One region of the Hymenobacter sp. UYP22 genome, then DNA from elsewhere that is predicted to be linked to it. Evidence: riboswitches for the same ligand, from Rfam matches in the RefSeq annotation. Region 1 holds a riboswitch; each other region holds the start of a gene.
The links. Region 1 has a riboswitch for S-adenosylmethionine ahead of metH (methionine synthase). Riboswitches for the same ligand answer to the same signal wherever they lie in the genome.
Positions count from the first base shown of each region.

Region 2: another riboswitch for S-adenosylmethionine. It lies ahead of ABIB60_RS09550 (SusC/RagA family TonB-linked outer membrane protein); the one in region 1 lies ahead of metH (methionine synthase).
Region 3: another riboswitch for S-adenosylmethionine. It lies ahead of ABIB60_RS04210 (O-acetylhomoserine aminocarboxypropyltransferase/cysteine synthase family protein); the one in region 1 lies ahead of metH (methionine synthase).

Region 1 is NZ_JBEPPK010000002.1:517,187-525,037, forward strand. It holds gene ABIB60_RS05655 (gluconate 2-dehydrogenase subunit 3 family protein) at 1-401, opposite strand, end outside; gene ABIB60_RS05660 (SDR family oxidoreductase) at 487-1,491, opposite strand; gene ABIB60_RS05665 (PA14 domain-containing protein) at 1,597-2,718, opposite strand; SAM riboswitch class I at 3,161-3,274, shown strand; gene metH (methionine synthase) at 3,348-7,082, shown strand; gene metF (methylenetetrahydrofolate reductase [NAD(P)H]) at 7,187-7,851, shown strand, end outside.
Region 2 is NZ_JBEPPK010000004.1:234,338-242,188, forward strand. It holds gene ABIB60_RS09540 (hypothetical protein) at 1-606, shown strand, start outside; gene ABIB60_RS09545 (DUF5694 domain-containing protein) at 620-1,474, opposite strand; SAM riboswitch class I at 2,042-2,133, shown strand; gene ABIB60_RS09550 (SusC/RagA family TonB-linked outer membrane protein) at 2,613-5,639, shown strand; gene ABIB60_RS09555 (RagB/SusD family nutrient uptake outer membrane protein) at 5,778-7,133, shown strand; gene ABIB60_RS09560 (ATP-grasp domain-containing protein) at 7,176-7,851, shown strand, end outside.
Region 3 is NZ_JBEPPK010000002.1:174,074-181,924, forward strand. It holds gene ABIB60_RS04195 (erythromycin esterase family protein) at 1-2,358, opposite strand, end outside; gene ABIB60_RS04200 (lipocalin family protein) at 2,488-2,907, opposite strand; gene ABIB60_RS04205 (LysM peptidoglycan-binding domain-containing protein) at 3,135-3,431, shown strand; SAM riboswitch class I at 3,788-3,901, shown strand; gene ABIB60_RS04210 (O-acetylhomoserine aminocarboxypropyltransferase/cysteine synthase family protein) at 4,284-5,663, shown strand; gene metX (homoserine O-acetyltransferase MetX) at 5,954-6,991, shown strand; gene ABIB60_RS04220 (homoserine dehydrogenase) at 6,981-7,851, shown strand, end outside.

The sequences.
Region 1 (7,851 bases):
GCTTTTTCGGCCGCCAACTGCCCCAGCACAGTATCCTGGGCGGTTTCATTAAGCTCCATAAACGGCTGCTGAAACTGCGCCTGGGCCGCCTGATTGATACCACCCAGGCCCAGCCGGTAGGCTTCCCGGTCGGGGGGCATCACATCATAGCGCCAGCCATCGGCCCGGCCTTCCGCCAGCCGCTTATCCACGTTCGGGGCCAGCTCAATGGGCGCTTCCCGTTCGGGCTGGGGGAAAAGGCGGGCAGCCACGGCCCGTAACAACTGGTAGGTATCGGCGTCGAAAAACTGCGGCACATAGTTTGTCGAAATAGTGAGCCGGGCTTCCAGCGCCGCTTTGGTGGCGGGCGTCACATGCTCGGAATCAAGCAGCGCCCGGACGGTGCCTTGGGGATATTTCATAGGGGTGAGGTGGAGAGTTTGCGAACTTGTGAAAGGCAGCTGCTGGCCAACGGCGCTTCGCAACTTCACCGCTTCACCCGTTTACTTATTGGTCGCTGCTCATTTTGCCGCCGGTAACGTGCACCAGGGAGCCAGTCATAAAGGAGCCGTCCTGGGAGGCCAGCAGCACGTAGGCAGGAGCCAGCTCCTCAGGCTGACCAGGGCGGGCCAGGGCCACCTCGTAGCCAAATTTTTCCACCTCCTCCCGGGGCATGGTGCCGGGAATGTTGGGCGTCCAGACGGGGCCGGGCACCACGCAATTCACCCGGATACCCTTTTCTCCCAGATAAGTAGCTAGGCTTTTGGTAAGGGCATGAATGGCCGACTTCGTGCAGGCGTAATCCACCAGAATAGGAATGCCAGTGAGGCCTACAATGCTGCCGGTGTTGATGATGCAGTCGTCCTGCTTGAAGTGAGGAATGGCGGCTTGCGCCATCCAGATGTAGCCGAGAATGTTAGTATCGAACGTGCGGCGGATTTGCTCCTCCGAAATATCCTCGAACTTCTCCTGGGCCATCTGGAAGGCCGCGTTATTGACCAGAATGTTGAGGCCACCTAACTCGGCGCGGGTGCGGCGCACGGCTTGCTTGCACTGTTCCGGGTCACGCACATCCAGCTGCAGCAGAATGCACCGGCGCTGCTGAGCTTCTATTAGCCGTTTGGTTTCCTCGGCATCTTCCACGTTTTCGTTGAAGAGAACAGCCACGTGAGCTCCTTCCATGGCAAACGCCACTGCTACCGCCCGCCCAATGCCCGAGTCGGCACCGGTTATGAGGGCAATTTTATCCTGCAGCTTGCCAGCCGCCCGGTAGGTACTGAAGCTCATGCCGGGCTGCAGCTTCATGTCGGCCTGTTTGGCGGGGTAGGGCAGCGTTTGGGCGTGCTGCTTCATGTCCTTGGCCGTGGGGCGTTTCACGGGCTCAGGCACTTCGGCGGCAACTTTGGACGCCTGTTTGGCGGCGGGCGTAGCGGCCGTTTTGGCGGCTTTGGCGGGAATAGGATTTGCGGGAGTGGCGTCTTGTTTAGGAGTCGCAGCTTTCTTTGCAGCCATAGCGGAAGTGGTAAGGAATAGTGCTGAGCTTATGCCTTACGCGAAACTGCTGAGGTTGTTGAGCCTTGGCCAAATTGATGTACGTACACGCGGCAGCTCAGGCTATTACTGCACTATTACTTCCACCCGACGGTTTCGAGGCCTCTGCTCTGGCTGGCGGTTATCGGCCACCGGCCGGGTTCCCCCGTAGCCCACGGCCGTCAGCCGCACCGAATCGATACCCTGCCGGACCAAGTAGCGACGTACCACTTGGGCCCGCTGCTGGGAGAGGCGCAGGTTCAGGTGGGCCTCGCCCACGTTATCGGTATGGCCGGCCACTTCCAGGCGCAGAGCGGGCTGACGGCGCAGGGTCTGGGCCAGTTCGTTGAGCATGGGCTGGCTCGAAGGCAGCAGCTCGGCGGTGCTCTGGGTGAAGTACAGGTTGGGTAGTTCCACGGCCGCGCCTTTGGCCAGGTTGCCCAGCTCCGCCAGCGCCGGCCGGTCATTCTTAGGCGGGCGCGGCCGGCTGGCCACGACGGGCCGGGGAGTTGGTTTGGTAGTCAGAACGGGCGTGGGTTTTGGCAACGGTGCGGGCGTGGGGCGCGGGCGGTACCCGATGACCAGGGCCGCCTTTACAGGCGTAGACTTGATACGGCCCCGCCGGGCGACCAGATAGGCCGCCGAATCAGCAGCGTTGGTGAGTTTAACCCGCACTGGCCGCGCCGACCAGAGGTAGCGCGTTGGAATGGGCTGAACGTTGGATTGGCTACCGAAGAAATCCACCATCGACGCGTCGGGCCGCTGCCAGGCCAGCAGCAGCCGGGAGTCCAGCGCGTTCTGATAATACTCCACCCGCAGCGCATAGCGCTTCCCGGCCTCCATCCGCACGCGGGCCTGTCCCTTGGTAAAGTACTGGTCGCGCCAGGAGTCGAACAGCAGCTGGTTGTCCAGCCACACCCGCACGCCGTCGTCCACGGTCAGGTGCAGCACGTACTGGCCCGTCACGGGGGCTTCCAGAAACCCCGTCCAGCGCACCGAGAAATGCTCGGCCGGCACGCCCGGGGCGGGCGGCAGCTTGCGCCACTCAAAATCCAGCTGGTTGTCAATGCGCGTCAGTACGGCCCGCTCGAAATTCTGTCCCCGGTAATACGTGCCCGTCAGGCCGCGCGGCGTCAGGGTCTGGGCGGGGCTGAGGAGCGGTGCCAGGAGCAGGGCGGCAACCCCGGCGGCATAGGATAGTGGTAGCATGATAAAAGCGGAAGTGATAAGGAAGACCCAAGCTAGGCAAACTGCCTTTCATTTCAACGAAGCACTCAGCGCATCATTGTCCCATTCCACCAAACGCCCTGCTCTGCCGGCCCGGGCATAGGCCGGGCCCGGCCAAGACAGCAGACGCCGCCCCCCCTCGCCTGCCCAGTTCAACTCGGCGGCCCACTCCTGCGTACACCCCGGTACCTCTCCCGTAACTAACAAACCACCCCATCCCATGGCTGACAAGAAAGAAACCTCCGCCAAAAAAGACCCCTGCTGGAAAGGCTACGAGCAAGCCGGTACCAAGAAGAAAGACGGTAAAACCGTGCCCAACTGCATCAAAAAGGACTAGCTACCTCACTACTCCTTGCTTAGAGCCCGGCCGTGCCAACGGCCGGGCTTGTTGTTTTTAGCGGCTTGCGCTGTATCTTCGCTGTGTTACTTATCCAGAAAGACCGAGGGATTGGGCCCAATGACGTCTTAGCAACCTGAAATAAAACAAGGTGCTAACTCCCTTTTCAAGGCCTTTGCGGGCCTTGAAAGAAGATAAGTACGGAACCGGCCTCCGCGCCCGGCTCTTTCTGGATAGGCACTTTTCGCCGCTGATTTTCCTTAGAAGAGCCGATATGCCGACCGTTCTCACCGCCTCCGCCCGCCCCGACTCGCCCCTCTACGACATTCTGCGCCAGCGCGTCCTGGTGCTGGACGGCGCCATGGGCACCATGATTCAGCGCCACCCGCTGACCGAGGAGGACTTCCGGGGCACCCGTTTCGCCGACCACTCGCACCCCTTGCGCGGCAATAACGACCTGCTTAGCCTCACCCGCCCCGACATCATCAAGGGCATCCACGCCGAGTACTTTGCCGCCGGGGCCGACATGGTGGAAACCAACACGTTCAGCGGCACCACCATTGCCCAAGCCGACTACGCGCTGGAACACGTGGTATATGAGTTGAACTACGAGTCAGCTCGGCTGGCCAAGGAAGCCGCCGACGAGTTTACCGCTCAGAATCCGGCCAAGCCACGCTTTGTAGCCGGGGCCATTGGCCCCACCAACCGCACGGCCTCCCTCTCGCCCGACGTCAACCGCCCTGGCTTCCGCGCCGTGACCTTTGACGAGCTGGCCACCGCTTACCACGAGCAGGTGCGCGGCCTGATTGACGGCGGCTCCGACGCGCTGCTCATCGAAACCATCTTCGACACGCTCAACGCCAAAGCCGCGCTGTACGCGGTGCAGAAGTTCTTCGACGAAGGTGGCCGGGTGGTGCCCGTCATGATTTCCGGTACCATTACGGATGCCTCGGGCCGCACGCTGAGCGGGCAGACGGTAGAAGCTTTCTGGAATTCCATTCGCCACCTGCCGCTGCTGAGTGTGGGGTTGAACTGCGCCCTCGGGGCCGACCAGCTCAAGGTGTACATCAAGGAGTTGAGCCGTATTGCCGACGTACACATTTCCGCTTACCCCAACGCCGGTTTGCCCAACGCTTTTGGCGGCTACGACGAGTCGGCGCAGGAGTTTGCGGGCGTGGTAGAAGGCTACCTCTCCGACCGGCTCGTGACGGTGGTGGGCGGCTGTTGCGGGACCACGCCCCAGCACATTGCCGAGCTAGCCAAGCTGGCCGAAAAGTACGAGCCGCGCCCCTTGCCGGAAGTGCCCCAGGCCACCCGCCTGAGCGGGTTGGAGCCGTTCGGCATCACCGGGGAAAGCCTATTTGTGAACGTGGGTGAGCGGTGCAACGTGACCGGTAGCCGCGCTTTCGCCCGCCTCATCCGTACCGGTGCCTACGAGCAAGCCCTGCAAGTAGCCCGCGACCAGGTGGAAGGCGGTGCTCAGGTGATTGACGTGAACATGGACGAAGGCATGCTGGATTCCGAGCAGGCCATGACCACGTTCCTGAACCTCATTGCCTCGGAGCCCGACATTTCGCGGGTGCCGATTATGATTGACTCCTCGAAGTGGAGCGTGCTAGAAGCCGGCCTGAAATGCGTGCAGGGCAAGAGCATCGTCAACTCCATTTCGCTGAAGGAAGGCGAGGAAGTGTTCAAGCAGCGCGCCCGCACCGTGCGCCAATACGGCGCGGCCGTGGTGGTTATGGCCTTCGACGAAAACGGCCAGGCTGACTCCTACGAGAAGCGCATCGAAATCTGCCAGCGCAGCTACGACATTCTGGTGAACGAAGTCGGGTTTCCGGCCGAGGATATCATCTTCGACCCCAACATCCTGACCGTGGGCACCGGTATGGAGGAACACCGCAACTACGCGCTGGACTTCATCGAAGCCGTCCGTTGGATCAAGCAGAATCTGCCCGGCGCCCTCACCAGCGGCGGCGTCAGCAACATCAGCTTCTCGTACCGCGGCAACGATGTGGTGCGTGAGGCCATGCACTCGTCGTTCCTGTACCACGCCATTCGGGCCGGCCTGGATATGGGCATAGTGAACCCCAGCCAGCTGGCCGTGTACGACGAGGTGCCCAAGGACCTACTGGAACTGGTGGAAGACGTGCTGCTTAACCGCCGCCCCGATGCCACCGAGCGCCTCGTGGACTTCGCCGACACGGTGAAGCAGAAAGACAAAGTGGAAGTGGTGGCCGACGCCTGGCGCAGTTTGCCGGTGAAGGAACGCCTGCAACACGCTCTGATAAAAGGTCTTACTGAGTTTATCGACCAGGATACCGAGGAGGTGCGGCAGCTGGTAGGCCGCCCGCTGGAGGTGATTGAAGGCCCATTGATGGCCGGTATGAACGTGGTGGGTGACCTATTTGGCGCCGGCAAGATGTTCCTGCCCCAAGTGGTGAAATCGGCCCGCGTGATGAAGAAAGCCGTAGCCTATCTGGAGCCCTACCTGCTGGCCGACAAGCAAAGCGGCGACCGGCAAACCGCCGGCAAAATCCTGCTGGCCACCGTGAAAGGCGACGTGCACGACATCGGCAAGAACATCGTGGGCGTGGTGCTGGCCTGCAACAACTTCGACATTGTGGACCTGGGCGTGATGGTGCCGCTGGAAACCATCCTCGACGAAGCCCAGAAGCAGCAGGTAGATGTCATCGGGCTAAGTGGCCTGATTACGCCGAGCTTGGATGAAATGGTGTACGTAGCGCAGGAAATGGAGAAGCGCGGCCTCAAAACCCCACTGCTCATTGGCGGTGCCACTACCTCGCGCCTGCACGCCGCCGTGAAGATTGCCCCCAACTACAGCGGCCCCATCGTGCACGTGAATGATGCCTCCCGCTCGGTGGGCGTTGCCGCCGCGCTGCTGGGTTCCGCCGATGTCGAGTACGCCCGCACCGTGCGTGAGGAGTACCGCCAGCTCCGTGAAGACTACGCCGGCCGCCAGCGCGAGAAAAACTACCTCACCATTGAAGCCGCCCGCGAAAATGGCTTCAAGGCCGACTGGGAAACCACGCCCATCGTGAAGCCGACTTTCCTGGGCACCAAAACCCTGGAAGACTACGACTTGGCCGAGCTAGCCGAATACATTGACTGGACGCCGTTCTTTCAGACATGGGAGCTGAAAGGCCGTTACCCCCGCATCCTCACCGACGAGAATGTGGGCGAGGCCGCCACCCAACTCTTCAACGACGCGCAAGCCATGCTCAAGCGCATCATTGAGGAGAAGCAGCTCACGGCCCGCGCCGTGCTGGGGTTCTGGCCCGCCAACACCGTCGGCTACGACACGGTGCAGGTGTTCAAGGACGATACCCGCCAGGAAGTGCAAACCGAGTTTTTCACCCTGCGCCAGCAAAGCGAAAAAGCGGCCGGCGTGCCCAACCTAGCTTTCTCTGACTTTGTGGCGCCGCGCGAAACCGGTCGGGCCGACTACATCGGGGGCTTTGCCGTGACGGCGGGTATTGGCATCGAGAAACACCTGGAGCGGTTTGAGGCCGAGCACGATGACTATTCCAGCATCATGATGAAGGCCCTGGCCGACCGCCTCGCCGAAGCCTTTGCCGAGCGCCTGCACCAGCGCGTGCGGGAGGAGTTCTGGGGCTATGACCCGGCCGAAAACCTGTCTAACGAAGACCTCATTCAGGAGAAATACAAGGGCGTGCGGCCCGCTCCCGGCTACCCCGGCTGCCCCGACCACACCGAGAAAATCACCTTGTTTGAGTTGCTCGACGCGGAAACCAAAACCGGCATCCGCCTCACCGAAAACCTGGCCATGTACCCGGCCTCCTCAGTGAGCGGCCTGTACTACGCCCACCCCGACTCCCGCTACTTCGGGCTTGGCCGTATTGGTCAAGACCAGGTAGCCGACATAGCCGAGCGCAAGCACATGCCCCTGCCGGAACTGGAACGCTGGCTGATGCCTAACCTGAATTATGAGCCGGCGGCTGTGCCTGTCCCGACATCCCAAGGCTGAAGCCCTGGGCTACGCAGCGCGCATTTCCGCCCTCCAATAATCTCATCAATCCTAGCCCGCTGACTAGCCCAGGGCTTCAGCCCTGGGAGACTCGCGCCAGCAGTATGAAAGTAACCGAACACCTGACCCGGGCCAACGGCAAAACGCTGTTTTCCTTCGAGGTCCTACCCCCCAAAAAGGGCGAAAATATTCAGAACCTGTTTTCGAATATTGAGCCCCTGATGGAGTTCAAGCCGCCGTTTATTGACGTTACGTACCACCGCGAGGAGTATGTGTACCGGCAGCACCTCAACGGCCTGTTGGAAAAGAAAACGGTGCGCAAGCGGCCGGGCACAGTTGGCATTTGCGCTGCCATCAAAAACCGCTTCGACGTGGATACGGTGCCCCACCTAATTTGCGGTGGCTTCTCGAAGGAAGAAACCGAAAATGCCCTGATCGACCTACACTTCCTCGGTATCGACAACGTGCTGGCCCTGCGCGGCGACCCCATTAAATCGGAGGGTGTGTTCAAGGCCCACCCGGATGGGCACGGCTACGCCTGCGACTTAATCGGGCAGGTGGCCGACCTCAACAAGGGGGCGTACCTGGATGAGGAGCAGGATGATGTGTGGGCTACCAACTTCTGTATTGGTACGGCTGGCTACCCCGAAAAGCACTTCGAATCACCTAACTCGGGGGCGGATATCCGCTACCTCAAGCACAAAGTGGACCGCGGCGCCGAGTACATCGTGACGCAGATGTTCTTCGACAACGAGCAGTTCTTCAACTT
Region 2 (7,851 bases), on a different contig from region 1:
TTACCTGTGCCCCCCAAAACGCACGCCTTTCCCCGGGGACGACGAGCGTTTGCCCAGATAATGGCAGCTTGGTATGAAGCGCCTAATCAGCCATTATCAAACGCGCTGTTGCAGCAGTTGCAGCAGGAAGCAGCTAGCATTCCGCAGCCTACTCTGCCCTCGCCAGCCTTACCTGATTTTTATAATCTCTTTCCGGCCGGTTATCATTTTCTGGTAGCGGAGGCACTATTCCTTACTCAGCAGTTTGCCGCTCTGACTGATTGGATAGCCACAACGTGGGCGGCATTTCCAACGGTAGCTGCCCTACAACAGAATGTATACGCCGAGCTACTGCGGGCTTTTGAGGCGGTAGCTCATTTGCGTACCGGCCAAACAACTACCAGACCAGAAGGCCTGCAAGCCCTATTTACCCTAGACACGCACACTTGGCTACTTGATTACTATCAAGTGTATCTGTGGCTAACTGGGTTGCATTTCACTACAGACAGTGCGGAGGTATCCCGGCTGCAGATTTCAGTTCAGGAATTTGCCTCACGCCACCGCATGCCTTTCTTTCAACAGGTGGCAAAGAATATACTCACCTGCTCTGATGGCCGACGCCAATAGCACAACCATTGGCTTACTTCTTCAGGTACTTCCGCGACTCCATCACCCGAAACTCCGGGTCACTGGCGAAGATGCTTTGCAGGGAGCCGATGTGCGCGGCCCCGAACAGCGCCAGCACCCGCTGCGGGCGGCTCTGCAAGGCCTGCGTGACGATGTTGGAGTAGATTTTATAGTCCCGGTTTTTGAACACCGAAATCAACTCCGCCCCAATGTAGCGGGGGTTTACGAAGGCCGTATCCACGGCCGCATCGGGGTTGGTGAAGCGGCTGTTCATTACCCGGGCGGGCGTCACGTAGCGCAGCCGGTACACCAGGTTGTACAGCTCCGGCTGGTTGATGGCGGCCAGGTACCGGTACAGGGGCAAGCTCCCATCTTCCAGCGCGGCCCTTTTGGCGCCGGCTACTTTGCTCAGCTCCGCGCCAGCCTGCTGGTATACCTCAATATTCTGGCCGGTGCGCAAAATACCCTGCGATGTACCGCCCGGGGCATTGGCGCAGTAAATTTTGGGCAGTTGCAGCTGCTTGCCCAACCGGAACGCCACCTGGTAAATCTCACTGCGGCCGCCGGGCAGGGTGGCCAGGTCCAGCTTACCCTGGCGGTACAGGGCGTAGAGGCTGTCGAGGCGGGGCTGCTCCTCGGGCAGGGCTTCTACCACCAGCATATCGGGTTGGTAGTTGGCAATGGCGGCCGTGAAGCGGCTGATATTCTGCTGGCCTTGGGGCGTCAGCACATCGGTGGTGGGCTTATCGGCTTTGTAAATCTGGTTCAGATGGTCGCAGCCCACAACCATAACCTCGGTGGTGGGCTTCTGGGCCAAGCTGGCGTAAGAAAAAGCGGCAAACAGGATGGAAAGACAGGTTTTCTTCATGAATGGCAAGTAGATAATCGGCTAGGCTATGTGAACAGTCGCGCCGAAGGAACGTCATGCAGAGCGCAGCGAAGCATCTCGTGTGCGGAAGTCTGCTTACCCTCGCAACATCAGCACGCGAGATGCTTCGCTGCGCTCTGCATGACGTGCTATGTAAAACATTTCGTCGACTGTCCACACGCTCTAGAAGCGCGAGTTACAATCAATGGTCGGATAATCAGCTGCTGGCCCGCGGGCCGGTGCGTATGTCAGCAACTGGCTTGAGCCCGCCGGGTACAAGCCAGTTGCTGGCAGCTGCTGGCCCAGAGGACGCCTGCTGCTTGCCAAAACGTTGCCCGACGGCTCTTAAAGCAGAATAATTTCATTGAAAAACTGCGGCAATCAGACCCACAAAGCAGGTATTTATAACACCTAAATAGCGCTTAAAATAAGCAAAAAGGAATATTTTGAGCACGAACGCCCAGGTGGAACTGTTGCCCTAATAGCCGGCGCTGAAACAAAAATTTGGTTTTTCGAAAAGCGCGCCAGTACATTTGCAACATCAATTCTTTACCCCACAAAGGATTGTTTTTATACAGAGGCGCGGAGAGACAGGCTCGATGAACCGCCGACAACCCCCGGAACATCCGGAACGGTGCCAAGTCCTGACCATATAAAAACAACAACGCCGTGAAGTCCTTCACCAGCACCCCCAGCAGTACCCGTACCCGCGCATCCGTACAGCATGGATGTTGTGGCCTGATGCGTGGCGCCGTCTGTATGCGGATGGTGGGCATGGGCTGCTAAGGCATAGGGTTACCCTTTCTTGCTTTTTGCTTGCCGGTAGAGCGGAGCGGTAGCGCGCCACTGTTCTACGCCGTACCCGGGCCCACCATGCCCGCGGGGTTTTTCTGTGCGCCGACTGCTTCGGCCTCTGGAATAGCCTGATCCTCCCTACTTCCTTTCTCCGCAAACTGCTAGTTCCACCGGCCCCTTGCCGGCCTACTGGCCCCCGGCTGTGCACAAGCTGGGTGTAGGAGCGGAAGTTTTACCCCAGGGTTTTTGCCCTCTTTGGTATTCACCTCCCAACGCGCCCGCGCAGCCCCCGAGTAGGCTGCTGTTACGGCTGCGCATGCTCATCCCTTGCTTTTTCTGCAGTATGAAATCCTCTACCCTTCTGGCGGTGCCAGCAGTGGTGGCAGGCCTGGCCCCGGCGAGTTTCGCCCAGACGGCCGCCTCCTCCATAACCGGCACCATCGTAGATGCCACGGACCGCAGCCCCTTGCCGGGCGTTACGGTGGTGGTCCAAGGCACCACCGTAGGCGCCTCTACCGGCCCCGATGGCACTTTTTCGCTGACCCTACCGCCTGGTAGCAGCACCCTAACAGTTAGCGCCATTGGCTACGAAAGCCAGACCGTGGATGCTTCCGCCGGCCCGGTGCGTGTGGCCCTGAAAGCCGACGTGAAGCAACTATCGGAGGTGGTGGTGACGGGCTACAGCGAGCAAAACCGCAAGACCCTGACCAGCGCTATCAGCTCGGTGAAGGGTGATGCGCTGAAGGACATTCCGGCGGCCAGCCCCGACCAGCTGTTGCAGGGCAAAGCGCCCGGCGTGCAGGTATCGGCCAACTCGGGGGTGCCGGGCGGCGGGGTGTTCATCCGCATCCGGGGCAGCAACTCCGTGAATGCCAGCAACGACCCCCTGTACGTGGTGGACGGGGTGTTCATCAACAACACCAACCTGATTGCCACCGGCCTGGGCAACCAGGTATCCAGCAACCCGCTGGCCGACATCAACCCCCAGGATATCGAGAGCATCGAAATCCTGAAGGACGCCAACGCCACGGCCATCTATGGGTCGCGCGGGGCCAATGGGGTGGTGCTCATCCAGACCAAGCGCGGCAAGGCCGGCGACAAAACCCGCATCACCTTCAACACCTACCACGGCTGGTCGAAGGCGCCCAAACAGTACGAGCTGGTGAACGGCCCGGAGCTGGCTCAGCTGGAAAACGAGCGGTTTCTGAACGACGGCGGCAACCCCGCCCAGCTGCCCTACCGCCCAGTGGCCGCCGGGGGGCGCGGCCTACCCGAGGAGCAGCAAACCTACGACCGGCTTTCTGATGTGTTCCGCACGGCCCAGACCCAGAGCTACGAGCTGTCGGCGGCCGGGGGCTCGGCTAAAACGCAGTTCTACATCGGAGGCGGCTATTTCCGGCAGGAAAGCATTGCCAAGCCTACCAACTTCGACCGGTTTAGCCTGCGCGTGAACCTGGATAACTCCGTGACCGATAGGCTGCGCATTGGAACCAGTACGGCCCTCACGCGCACCCACCGCAACGTGAGCAGCAACGACAACAACCCGGTGGGCGTCATCAACTCGGCCCTATTTCCGCGCACCAACCTGCCAATTTACAACCCCGACGGCACTTACGCCAAGTACGGCTCCTTCGATAATCACCAGGCCCTGATTGACAATCTGAACAACGATGCGGTGGGCTCCCGCGTCATCTCAAATGTGTATGGGCAGTACCAATTCGGCAAGCACCTGACCCTGCGCAGCAGTTGGAGCATCGACTTCAACGACATGTACGAGAACAACTTCAACAACACGCTCATCCTGGCCGGGCAGCCCCGGGGCACGGCTACTTCCTTCCTATCCCGCGACATCACTCTGCTCAACGAGCAGACTTTGAACTACTCGGTGGATTTCGGCGAGGACCATTCGTTGCAGGCCCTGGTGGGCAATACCATCCAGAAAAACACCTTCCAGCGCACCAGCCTCTCGGGCCAGCAGTTCCCCAGCAATGATTTGACCAGCATTGCCTCGGCCGCTACCCAAACGGGTTCCTCGTCCCGCTCCCAGGCCGGGCTGTTATCCTTCTTCGGCAAAGCTACCTACAGCTTTAAGCAGCGCTATACCGCCGATGTGAGCTTGCGGGCCGACGCATCCTCCCGCTTCGGGGCCGACAACCGCTGGGGCTACTTCCCGGCCGTGGGCCTGGGCTGGCGCCTGAGCGAGGAAGAGTTTATCCGGAACCTGAACGTGTTTCAGGAGCTGAAGCTGCGCGGCAGCTTGGGCAAAACGGGCAACCAGGCCGGCATCAGCGACTTTGCCGCCCGCGGGCTGGTGCAGGGCGGGGCCAACTACCTCGATTTGCCCGGTACCGCCCCCCTTCAGCTGGCCAACCCCAATTTGAGCTGGGAAAGCACCCGGCAGTGGAACGTAGGCCTGGATGCAGCTGTGCTGCAAAACCGCCTGCTGCTGGAGCTGAATTACTACGACAAGTACACCTCGGGTCTGCTGCTGAACGTGCCGGTGCCGCGCAAAACGGGTTTTGCCTCAGTGGTGGAAAACTACGGGGCCGTGAGCAACAAGGGCTTCGAGGTGCAGCTAACGGCCAACTGGCTGCCCCGCACCTCGGCCGTGCAGTGGAGCACTACCGCCAACGTGGCCCGCAATGTGAACCGCATCGAGAAGCTGGCCGCGCCCATTACCTCCGGCTCCCGCGACATATTCCGGCTCGAAGAGGGAGCTCCGCTCTATTCCTTCTGGCTTTATCACCAAACCGGCGTGAACCCCGAAACCGGCGACGCCCAGTACAAGGACGTGAATGGCGACGGGCAGATTTCGGTGGCCGACCGCCAGCTGGTGGGCAACGCCTGGCCCAACTATTTCGGGGGCGTAACCAACTCGGTGAGCTACAAAGGCCTGGATTTTGGCTTCACCCTGAACTTCGAGCAAGGCGCGAAAATCATGAACATGAACCGCTTCTTCCTGGTGCACGGTGGCACGCAGAGCAACATCGGCTACCTGCGCGAACAGCTGGACCGTTGGCAGAAGCCCGGCGACATCACCAACATTCCGCGCCTGACTACCAACCCGGCCTCCAACAACTACGGCGGCGTGGTGCAGAACCTGAGCGACCGGTACCTGGAGGATGGCTCCTTTCTGCGCCTACGCACCATTTCGCTGGGCTACACGGTGCCCCAGCAGGTAGTAGGCCGGGCCCGCCTCAACTCCCTGCGCGTGTACGTGCAGGCCGCCAACCTCTTCACCATCACGCCCTACTCCGGCCTGGACCCCGAGGTGAACTCCCAGAGCGGGGTGAGCAACACCAAAAACTTCGACTGGGCCACCGTGCCCCAGCCCCGCACCTTCCAGGTGGGCCTCACGGTGGGCTTATAACCAAGATATAAGCCCGTCATGCTGAGCGCAGCCGAAGCATCTCTACCGCTTCGTCCACACGATTGAGTTAGCCAGCGGCAGAGATGCTTCGGCTGCGCTCAGCATGACAGTACACCCTGTTTTCAGAATCCGACTTCGATGAAATCTTCGCTATACCACTTGCTGTTTGCCGCCGTGCTGGGTGCTTTTACCCTGAGCATTTCGGCTTGCAACGACCTGCTGGACCCCACGCCGGTGCAGCAGCTCCCCGACGACCAGGCCATTACCGATGCCAGCAGTGCCCGCTCCGCCACCATCGGCGTGTATGACCGGGTGCAGGCCTACTATCAGCTCAACTGGCCGGTGCTGGGTTTTCTGCCCGGCGAGAATGTGCGCTTCAATGGTACGCTGAACCAGTTTCTGCAGATTGACCAGAACCAGCTCAGCGCCGACAACGTGCTCATTACCGAGGCCTGGACCCAGATGTACCAGGCCGTGAACGGGGCCAACAACGTGCTGGCAGCCCTACCCGGCATCAGTGACCCGCTGCTGACGGCAACCGAGAAAAACCAGCTACTGGGCGAGGCTTACTTCCTGCGGGCCCTGGTGTACTTTGATTTGGGCCGGGGCTGGGGTGGAGTACCGCTGGTGCTCACGCCCACCCGCACCAAGGAAAACGGCCGGGGAATCCGGCGCAGCACCCGCGAGCAAACCTACGACCAGGTGCTGGCCGACCTAACTCAGGCCGAAAACTTACTGCCCGAGGCTGCCACTCGCAACCGGGCCGTAAAGGCCGCCGCCCGCGCCCTCCGGGCCCGCCTGCACCTCTACCGCCAGCAATGGGCCGATGCTGAAGCCTACGCCACTCAGGTAATCGGGAGCAGCAATTACGGCTTGGTAACACCTTACCGGACCATTTCCACGGCACCCTTCCTGAGCCGGGAATCGGTGTTTGAGCTGACGTTCAGCAATTCCGACGCCAACTCCATGTGGAACAACTGGTTCCCGAGCGCCCTGGGCGGACAGTTTAACTTTCAGCCCGTACCGGCCGCCATTGCCCTGCTCAACGACCCCACCGTGGGCGGCAGCCGCTCAGCCCTGCTGGCTACCACGGTTATTGCCGGCAGCAACGTCACCTACGGCAACCTCTACAGCCGCTCAGCTCAGCGCGACGACCCTAGCTACGTGCTGCGCCTGGCCGAGCAGTACCTTATCCGGGCCGAGGCCCGCGCCAAGCAAGGCAAGCTCACCGATGCCCTGACCGACCTGAACGCCGTGCGCAACCGTGCCGGAGTGCCGGCCAGCACCGCCGCTACTGCCGACGCTCTGCTACTCGCTATTGAGAACGAGCGGCGGGTGGAGTTTGCCTTCGAGGCCGACCGGTGGTTTGACTTGGTGCGCACCGGCCGGGCCGGGGCCGTGCTTGGCGTTACCGACCAGCGCCGCTGGATATTCCCTCTGCCCTTCAATGACCTGGTAGCCGACCCCGACCTAGAGCAGAATCCCGGCTATTAACCTGATTCCACCATTTTTTTCTTCTCTCACATTTTCCATCCCATGGCAAATTCACCCAAGCCCATCGGTATTTATTTCGAGCACCCCGAATGGTTTAAGCCGCTGTTTGCGGAGCTGGACCGCCGCGGCCTGCCCTACGAGAAAATTGACGCCGCCCACCACCTCTTCGACCCCTCGGAAACAGAGAGCCGCTACTCGCTGGTGGTAAACCGCATGAGCTCCTCGGCCTACCTGCGCGGGCACGGCCAGGGCATTTTCCATACGGCCGGCTACGCCACCCACCTGGAGCGCATCGGCACGCGCATTATCAACGGCTCGGCGGCTACGGCCATCGAAACCAACAAGGCCCGGCAGCTCAGCCTGTTTGCCTCACTGGGGCTGAAGTTTCCGAAGTCGTTGGTTATCAACCACGCCTCCCGCGTGCCCGATGCGGCCCGGCAGCTGCAGTTCCCCATTGTGGTGAAGGTGAACATTGGGGGCAGTGGGGCCGGCATCATCCGCTTCGATACCATTGAGGGCGTGGAAGCCGCCGTAGCCGCCGGGCAAATTGACCTGGGCATCGACCAAACTGCCTTGGTGCAGGAGTACGTGACGCCCCGCGGCGGCAATATTCACCGGGTAGAGACTCTGAATGGCAAGTTTCTCTACGCCATGAAAGTGTATACCAGCGGGGAGAGCTTCAACCTGTGCCCGGCCGAAATCTGCCAGATTCCGGAGG
Region 3 (7,851 bases), 340 kb from region 1:
CATGTGCCCAACCTCCAAAGCCTGCGCTACGCTGGCACTGGCATAGTAGCGGCCGGTGCCAGTCTGCTGATACGTTACCACGTGCGTGGTTCGGTGGTCTTGGTACACCGCATTGAAAAAGTGACGGATGTTGCTTCTAGTGCCGTAGTATTTGTGCGCTATGGCGTTTACTTCCGCCGTGTCGTGCTGCCAAAGGCTTTCATAGCGCACCACAGCGTAGTCCTGCTGACGCACGTATATTTTGCCCGAGTAACCCTGAATAAAACCCATCCCGGTAGCTCGGTGGCTGGCCTTCTTGGCCGCAAAACTGAGTACGTAGTATGCTTCTTCGCCCCGTTGTTCTATGCTATCCAGTTGCACTCGGAAGCGGCTTAGAGTGGCCGATTTAAACAGCGGCGAAACGCGCACCGGGTCAAAGCCCCCGGAAAAGCCGTAGCCTGGCTCACTGTACGCGTGGCCGTCAGCCTTCGTCGTTGCCTCACGTTTTTCCTGTACCTGTATCACCGGCCGCTTTTCCAGCATCAAAAAGCCGCCCGCCCAATGTTGGTAGCCCGCAGGCGTCCATTGCCGGCCGGTGTATTCCAGCTCATGACGCAGCGTATCGAACCCCATAATGCGGCGGTGCACGTACAGCTCCTGGGCATAGTCCTGCCGCTCGTAGTTGGTTTCAATGGCCTTGATAACATTCTTCATGATGCGCTTTGGGTCCTGCGACTGGGCACTCACGCGTACATCGGCCAGGGCAAAGGCCGCCGGAACCAAGCGCACATGTAGGGCCGTAGCGTGCTGCGCCGCTAGGGTAGCCGGTTCGTAACCGATGCTGCTCACCTGCACTTGCTCCCCCAGCCGGGCCTCCAGCCGGAACCGGCCTTGCGCGTCCGTAACGGTGCCGGCACTGCGGGCGGGTAGGGCCACCGTGGCGAAGGGAACTGGCTGGCCGGTTTTGCGGTCGAGCACTGTGCCAGTGAGCGTAAGCGCAGCACTGGTTTTACCGGCTATTGGGCGCACATTGGCCCGTTGCCGGCTTAGCACGGCGGGCGGAGCCGCAGCGCCTACAGCCTGGCTGGGCGGGGCGGCAGCCGTCGGCAGCACAGGCTGGGGCGGGGCTATCGTTTTCAGATAGAGGAGCCCATCAATTGCCTCACTCCAGGGGCCGGAAATCGGCAGAAATTCAAACGCATAAGTGGTTAGCCGGCGGCCCGGCGCGTCGTGCTTCAGGCTCACAAAGCTGTACTCCTGACCTTGAGCCAGCAGTTCGGCCTCCAGTGTCCCGAGAGCCGGAGCCGGGACGGATTGATGTTTACCCCAGTACCCAAACCCATGCTTACCACTACCGGCTACTGTACTGAACACATACACCGCATCCGTTCCCAGCGCGGCCTTCACGGCTTGGCCCATCGGGCGAAATCCTTTTAACTCTTCCTGATCCAGTCCGGCCGTGGTATTGGACAGGTGCCCGATGGCGCCCCAGCAAATCACCTTTTCCTGGGGATGGTTGCGCAGGTACCACAGCAGGTTATCGGCCATTTGGGCGTCGCGGGCGTTGCTGTCGGCGGCCTTAAACGTGGCCGAATCTTTGGCACCAGGGTCGTTGGAGGCGTAGTCCTGGGCCAGGGCCTGTATACTCCGCAACTGTTGCAACCAGAAACCAGCCCGCTCCCGGCGTTTAGCGTCCGGGCCAGCGGCTACTTTATCCAGGATTTTTCGCGCCTTGCCAAGCTGCATCTTGAAGAAAACCAGCTGGTGCGAAGGAGGAAAGATGTTGTGCTCTCCCATTGTGCTGATGCACTCATCCAGGTAGTCGTAGGCAATATCGGAGCTACCTTTTTCGGGTCTCAGAAAGGTTTCCAGGTCGTCCAGCATATCATCGTGCCCCCAGCCCACCTGCGAGTCGAAGCCGGCTACGTGCAGCTTGCCCTTGCCCAGCAGCGGCAGCAGCGCCTGAAACTCCTGGGTTTCCGTCCAGACCGGGTACACGGAAGCGGCAATGGCGGCCGGAACCGGAGCGCCCGCCTGAATTGCCCGCTCGGCCTGATCTAACGGATATAGGCTGCTTTCAAACGCCACGGTGGTAAAGCCCATGCGCTCCGCCAGAAACCGGATCAACCGGACTTTGGCCTCGGTAGCCGTACCCACGCCATGGGTGGGCTCGCCCAGCATGACTACCCGCGCCGGACCAATTTCCTGCCGTAAAAACTCCAGGTCACTTAAGTCAGCGTCCGTTGGGTTGATGGTGCGCACCGGGTAGGTTTTGATTGGCGCAACGGCCGCCGTAGTACCGGGCGCATTTTGGGCCAGTAGCGGCCCGGCAAGCATACTTAGCAAGCCACTCAGGGCCAGCATTCGGATAGAAAACATAGGAACAATAGTATGTAGTTGATCAGCAAGCTACATACTTCCGGTAAAATGCATCAAAAAAGCCCTTCTGCACTGGGCAGAAGGGCTTTTTTGAGTTTTTTGGACTGCTATACAAACCTAGCAGCGGGGTTATTCTTTTTCGAGTTTCAGCTCAGCACCGGTAGGAGCTTTGAGCGTCAGCTTGTCATCGGTGAGGGTAACTACATCAAACGTGTTGCTTTGGGCAGCGCCGTCGGGAGTCATGGTGATTTTTTTACCAGCTTGGTCGAAATCGTACTTACCGTTTACGGCACCAGCGGCGGAGGTCATGTTGTACTGGCCGTTGGCGAAGAAGGTGATACGCTCGTCTTCCTGCGCATCAGTCTGCTTTACTTTGTCGCCGGTGGAGCTCAGCTCCTTGTCGGTTTTCCATACTTTGCTTTGGGCACCGTACAGCATATTTACACCTTCTACTTTGCCCTCTTTGCTGCCGCAGGATGCAGCCGTGAAGAGAACCAACAACACCAGCAGGCTGGCCAGGAGGCGGAAGGGAGAGGTCAGGGTTTTCATGGGGAGAGTGAATAGGGTGAAGGATGTGGCAAACTCAACGGCGCAACGGCCGATAATGCGTCTAGTACGGAACCCCGCCGCAAGATGTTTGCCCGGCGGATGCCTGCTCCAGCGGAACATAGTGCAGCTACAACCTAATGTCTGCCACGGCGTAAGAAGCATCTGACTGACTGCCAACCCGGCCGAACGTCGGTGCTTCCCCTCCCACTCTTAACGATTCTACTCCTATGGGACTGTTTGATTTTCTCTCGAACGACGGCGAAAAGAAACCTGTTGAGCCAGCCGCCAAACCTGCCGCCGGTGGTGCTACCGACTTTTTCGGCAACGCCAACCAGCCCGCCGCTACCGAAGGCGAAACCTATACCGTAGTAAGCGGTGATTCCCTTTCGAAAATTGCCCGCAACCACTACGGCGACGGCACCAAGTGGCACCAGATTTATGAGGCCAATAAAGGCATCATTGGCTCCGACCCTGACAAGATTGAAGTAGGCCAGGTGCTTACCCTGCCCAAAGCTTCCAGCTAAGGTTAATTCTTTAAAATATGCAAGAAAGCCGCTCTTATAAGAGCGGCTTTTTTTGTGCGCCAGCCCCCTTGCTACTCGCAATAACTCAGCCTGGCTGTTCACTGGAGCTATTGGCTTATACAGATCAACTTAGTCACTGATTAACTTCGCCCGGCATATCTACCTTCTCTTTTATCTATATTACCCGCTTATTAACAATGTTTTACGCATAATCTCATCCGTTTATAAAACGACATTAGCCAGAAAAAATAATTTCAGCATTTTCCCCAATAATGCTTGCAGATATCAAATCTGCGTTTATACCTTTGCACTACCAACTCGGTACTCCTCCGCTCGCGGCGGGGAAGTTCTCATAGGATTTATACAGAAGTGGCGAGAGAACAGGCTCCCTGACCCACTGGCAACCTTCGACCGCGCGAAAGGTGCCAATTCCTGCCCGACCAGCCATCCGGCGGCGGGGCATATAACTCAGGAGTACCATGGAAAACACCCTCGCTTTCGCCTTTTCAGCCCCTACCGCCTCAGCCGCCATTGCGCCTGCTGTTTCGTCGTGGGTTTTTTGCGTTGCCCCGGCTGCCTCAGCCGCTACCGGCCGAATGCGAATGCGCTGCTGTAGCAGCGCGTGTTGTTGCTGTTGCTAGCCGCAAGCCCGGCCCCGCAGCCCTCTTCCCTCCCAGCCTAGCTTCGGCCCGAGCCGAAGGTGCCTGCTACTAGGCATCCGGCAGGCAACCCACGCGTTACCAACTTCATCGTCAACAATTTGGCATGAACAACGCGGCCTTATTCCCCTCGCGGCGGCTCTGCCTTTCAGGTTCTCTTCCTACCCCCAACGTCTTCAAACTCAGCCCTGCCATGTCCACGCAGAACTTCCATTTCGAGACCCTCCAACTCCACGCCGGCCAGCAGCCTGACCCCGTAACCGGTTCCCGCGCCGTACCCATTCACCAGACTACCAGCTACGTGTTCAGGAATGCTGAGCACGGCGCTAACCTGTTTGCCCTGAAGGAGTTTGGCAATATTTATACTCGCCTGATGAACCCGACTACCGACGTGTTCGAGCAGCGGGTGGCGGCGTTGGAAGGTGGTGTGGCAGCCCTGGCGGTATCCTCGGGGCAGGCAGCGCAGTTTATTGCCCTCAACAACATTTTGCAGGCCGGCGACAACTTTGTGAGCACCACGCACCTGTACGGCGGCACTTACAACCAGTTTAAAGTGGCCTTCAAGCGTTTAGGCGTTGAAGTCCGTTTTGCCGATGGCGACCAGCCCGCCAAGTTTGAGGCCCTGATTGATGAGAAGACCAAGGCTATTTACCTGGAAACCATCGGTAACCCCAGCTTCAGCATTCCTGATTTCGAGGCTATTGCCGCCATTGCCCGCAAGCACGATTTGCCGCTTATTGTGGACAATACGTTTGGGGCCGGCGGTTACCTGTTCCGTCCTTTGGAACACGGGGCCAACATTGTGGTGGAATCGGCCACGAAGTGGATTGGCGGCCACGGCACCAGTGTGGGTGGCGTAATTGTGGATGGAGGCACCTACGACTTCGGCAACGGCAAGTTCCCGCAGTTCACGGAGCCATCTGATGGGTACCACGGGCTGATTTTCAACGACGTATTCGGCAAAAACGGCCCGTTTGGCAACATCGCCTTTATCATCCGGGCCCGGGTAGAGGGGCTGCGCGACTTTGGCCCCTCGCAGAGCCCGTTCAACTCCTTCCTGCTGCTCCAAGGCCTGGAAACGTTGAGTCTGCGGGTGGAGCGCACCGTGGAAAACGCCCTGCGCGTGGCCAACTGGCTGGAGCAGCATCCGCAGGTGGAAGCCGTGAACTACCCTGGTCTGAAAAGCAGCCCCTACCACATCCTGGCCCAGAAATACCTGAAGCGCGGCTACGGTGGGGTACTCACTTTTGCCATCAAAGGCTCCAAGGAAACTGCCACCCAGTTCATTGATAACCTGAAGCTGGTCAGCCACCTGGCCAACGTAGGCGACGCCAAAACGCTCATCATTCAGCCCTCGGCTACTACCCACCAGCAGCTTTCGGAGCAGGAGCAACGCGCGGCCGGCGTGTCGCCCACGTTGTTGCGCCTATCGGTGGGCATTGAGCATTTTGAGGATATCCGGGCCGATTTGCAGCAGGCATTTGACGCGGTGCGCAACGCCGCCTCGCCCAACACCCACAGCACCCTACTGCCCGAACCCGAAACTGAACACGCTGCACCGCTGGAAGTGTAAAACTATGAGAGGGGTTGAAGCCGCCGAGGGCAGGTGAGAGAGCCATCGGCGGCACAACTTCCAGCACGCAGCGCGGGCCCCCATTCCCGGGCTTACGAGAGAGACTCCGGGAATAGCAGGGGTGCCCGCACCTAGCCGGGGCGGAGCCGGGTAGAATTCGACTCCGCCCGCGGGCTAGTTTTTGATTCATAGCATCTAGGTAAGATCAGAGCGTCATACTCCTTCAAGCTCAGCATGGTGGCTTTTTAGCCCCATCCTACCCTACTGCATTCCTTTAGTACTCCTACACAATGCCTTCCGAAGATTCCCACGTGTTTCGTCTGCCTCGGCCGCTGCGGCTGGAAAACGGGGCCGTGCTGCCGCACGTGGAGGTAACCTACCACACCTACGGGCAGCTGAGCCCCACCCGCGACAATGTGCTGTGGGTGTGCCATGCCCTCACGGCCAACTCCGATGTACAGGAGTGGTGGCCCGGTTTGGTAGGTCCTGGCTGTCATTTTGACCCGAGTGAGTGGTTTATCGTGTGCGCCAACGTGCTGGGCTCCTGCTACGGCACTACTGGTCCGCTCACCCCAGACCCCACCAGTGGGGAAGCCGCCTACCAGCAGTTTCCGCTTATTACCATCCGCGACATGGTGGCGGTGCACGAGGCGTTGCGGGAACACCTGGCCCTGACGCGTATCCATACCTTGCTTGGGGGCTCCTTGGGTGGGCAGCAGGCCGTGGAATGGGCCGTTCAGCGCCCGGCCGTATTTGAGAACTTACTACTGTTAGCTACCAGTGCCCGGCACTCGGCCTGGGGTGTTGCCTTCAATGAAGCTCAACGGCTGGCCATCTTCGCCGACCCAACCTACCAGCAGGCTACCCCGGCGGGCGGGGCGGCGGGTTTGCGGGCAGCGCGGGCCGTGGCCTTACTCAGCTACCGCAGCTACGGCGCCTACGGCAGTACCCAAACCGACCAGAACGAGGCCAAAATCACCGATTTTCTGGCCAGTTCTTACCAGCGTTACCAAGGCGACAAGCTGGTGTCCCGCTTCGATGCCTACAGCTACGTGACGCTCAGCCACGCCATGGACTCGCACAATGTGGGGCGGGGCCGGGGCAGCGTGCAGGCGGCGCTGGGCCGCATCCGGGCCCGCACGCTGGTGGTGGGCGTTACCTCCGATGTGCTGTTTCCGCCCCAGGAGCAGCAGGAGTTGGCGCGCTACATCAAAGGGGCCATGTACGCCGAGATGGACTCGCAGTACGGCCACGATGGCTTTCTGATTGAAACCGCTCAAATCACTCATTTCCTCGAACGATTCTACGTCCAGACGTATGTCCACTAACCTTGCTTCCCTACCCGTTTCCGTTGTTTCTGCCCCTGCCCAAGCGTGGCGGGTTGGTTTGATTGGATTTGGCTGCGTAGGCCAGGGCTTGTACGATATTCTGCAGCAGCACCCGGAAAGCAGCTTCGTTATCAGCCGCATTGCCGTAAAAACCCCGCACAAAGCCCGCCCCTTGCCCGCCGAGCGGTTTGAGTTTGACGCCCAGGCGCTGCTTATCGATGATTCCCTGGACGTGCTGGTGGAACTCATTGATGATGCCGACACGGCATTTCGGCTGGTGAGCGAGGCGTTGCGCCGGGGCCGCCGCGTAGTGACGGCCAACAAGGCTATGCTGGCTCGCCACTTGCCCGAGCTGGTGCAGCTGCAGCGCACCGGGCAGGGCACGTTGCTGTATGAAGCGGCCGTATGCGGCAGTATCCCCATTATCCGGACGCTGGACGCCTATTTTGGGCAGGAGCCGCTGCGCCGCCTCACGGGTATTCTGAACGGCTCCTCCAACTACGTGCTCACGCGCATGGGTGAGGATGGCTCCGACTACACGCCGGCGTTGCGGGAAGCCCAGCACAAAGGCTTCGCCGAAACCGACCCGACCCTAGATATGGCCGCTTTCGACCCGCGCTCCAAAGCCGTGCTACTAGCTGCTCACGCCTATGGCTCCTTCCTGAACCCGGAGGAAGTGCTGAATTTGGGCATTGAGAGCATCAGTGCGGTGGATATTGCCTTTGCTGCCAGCCAGGGCCAGAAAATTAAAGTAGTAGCCGGCCTGCAGCGCCTGGCCGATGGCCGCATAACCGCCCTGGTAACGCCGCAGCTAGTAGGCCCTGAGTCGCCGCTGTATAGTGTTGACCATGAGTTCAATG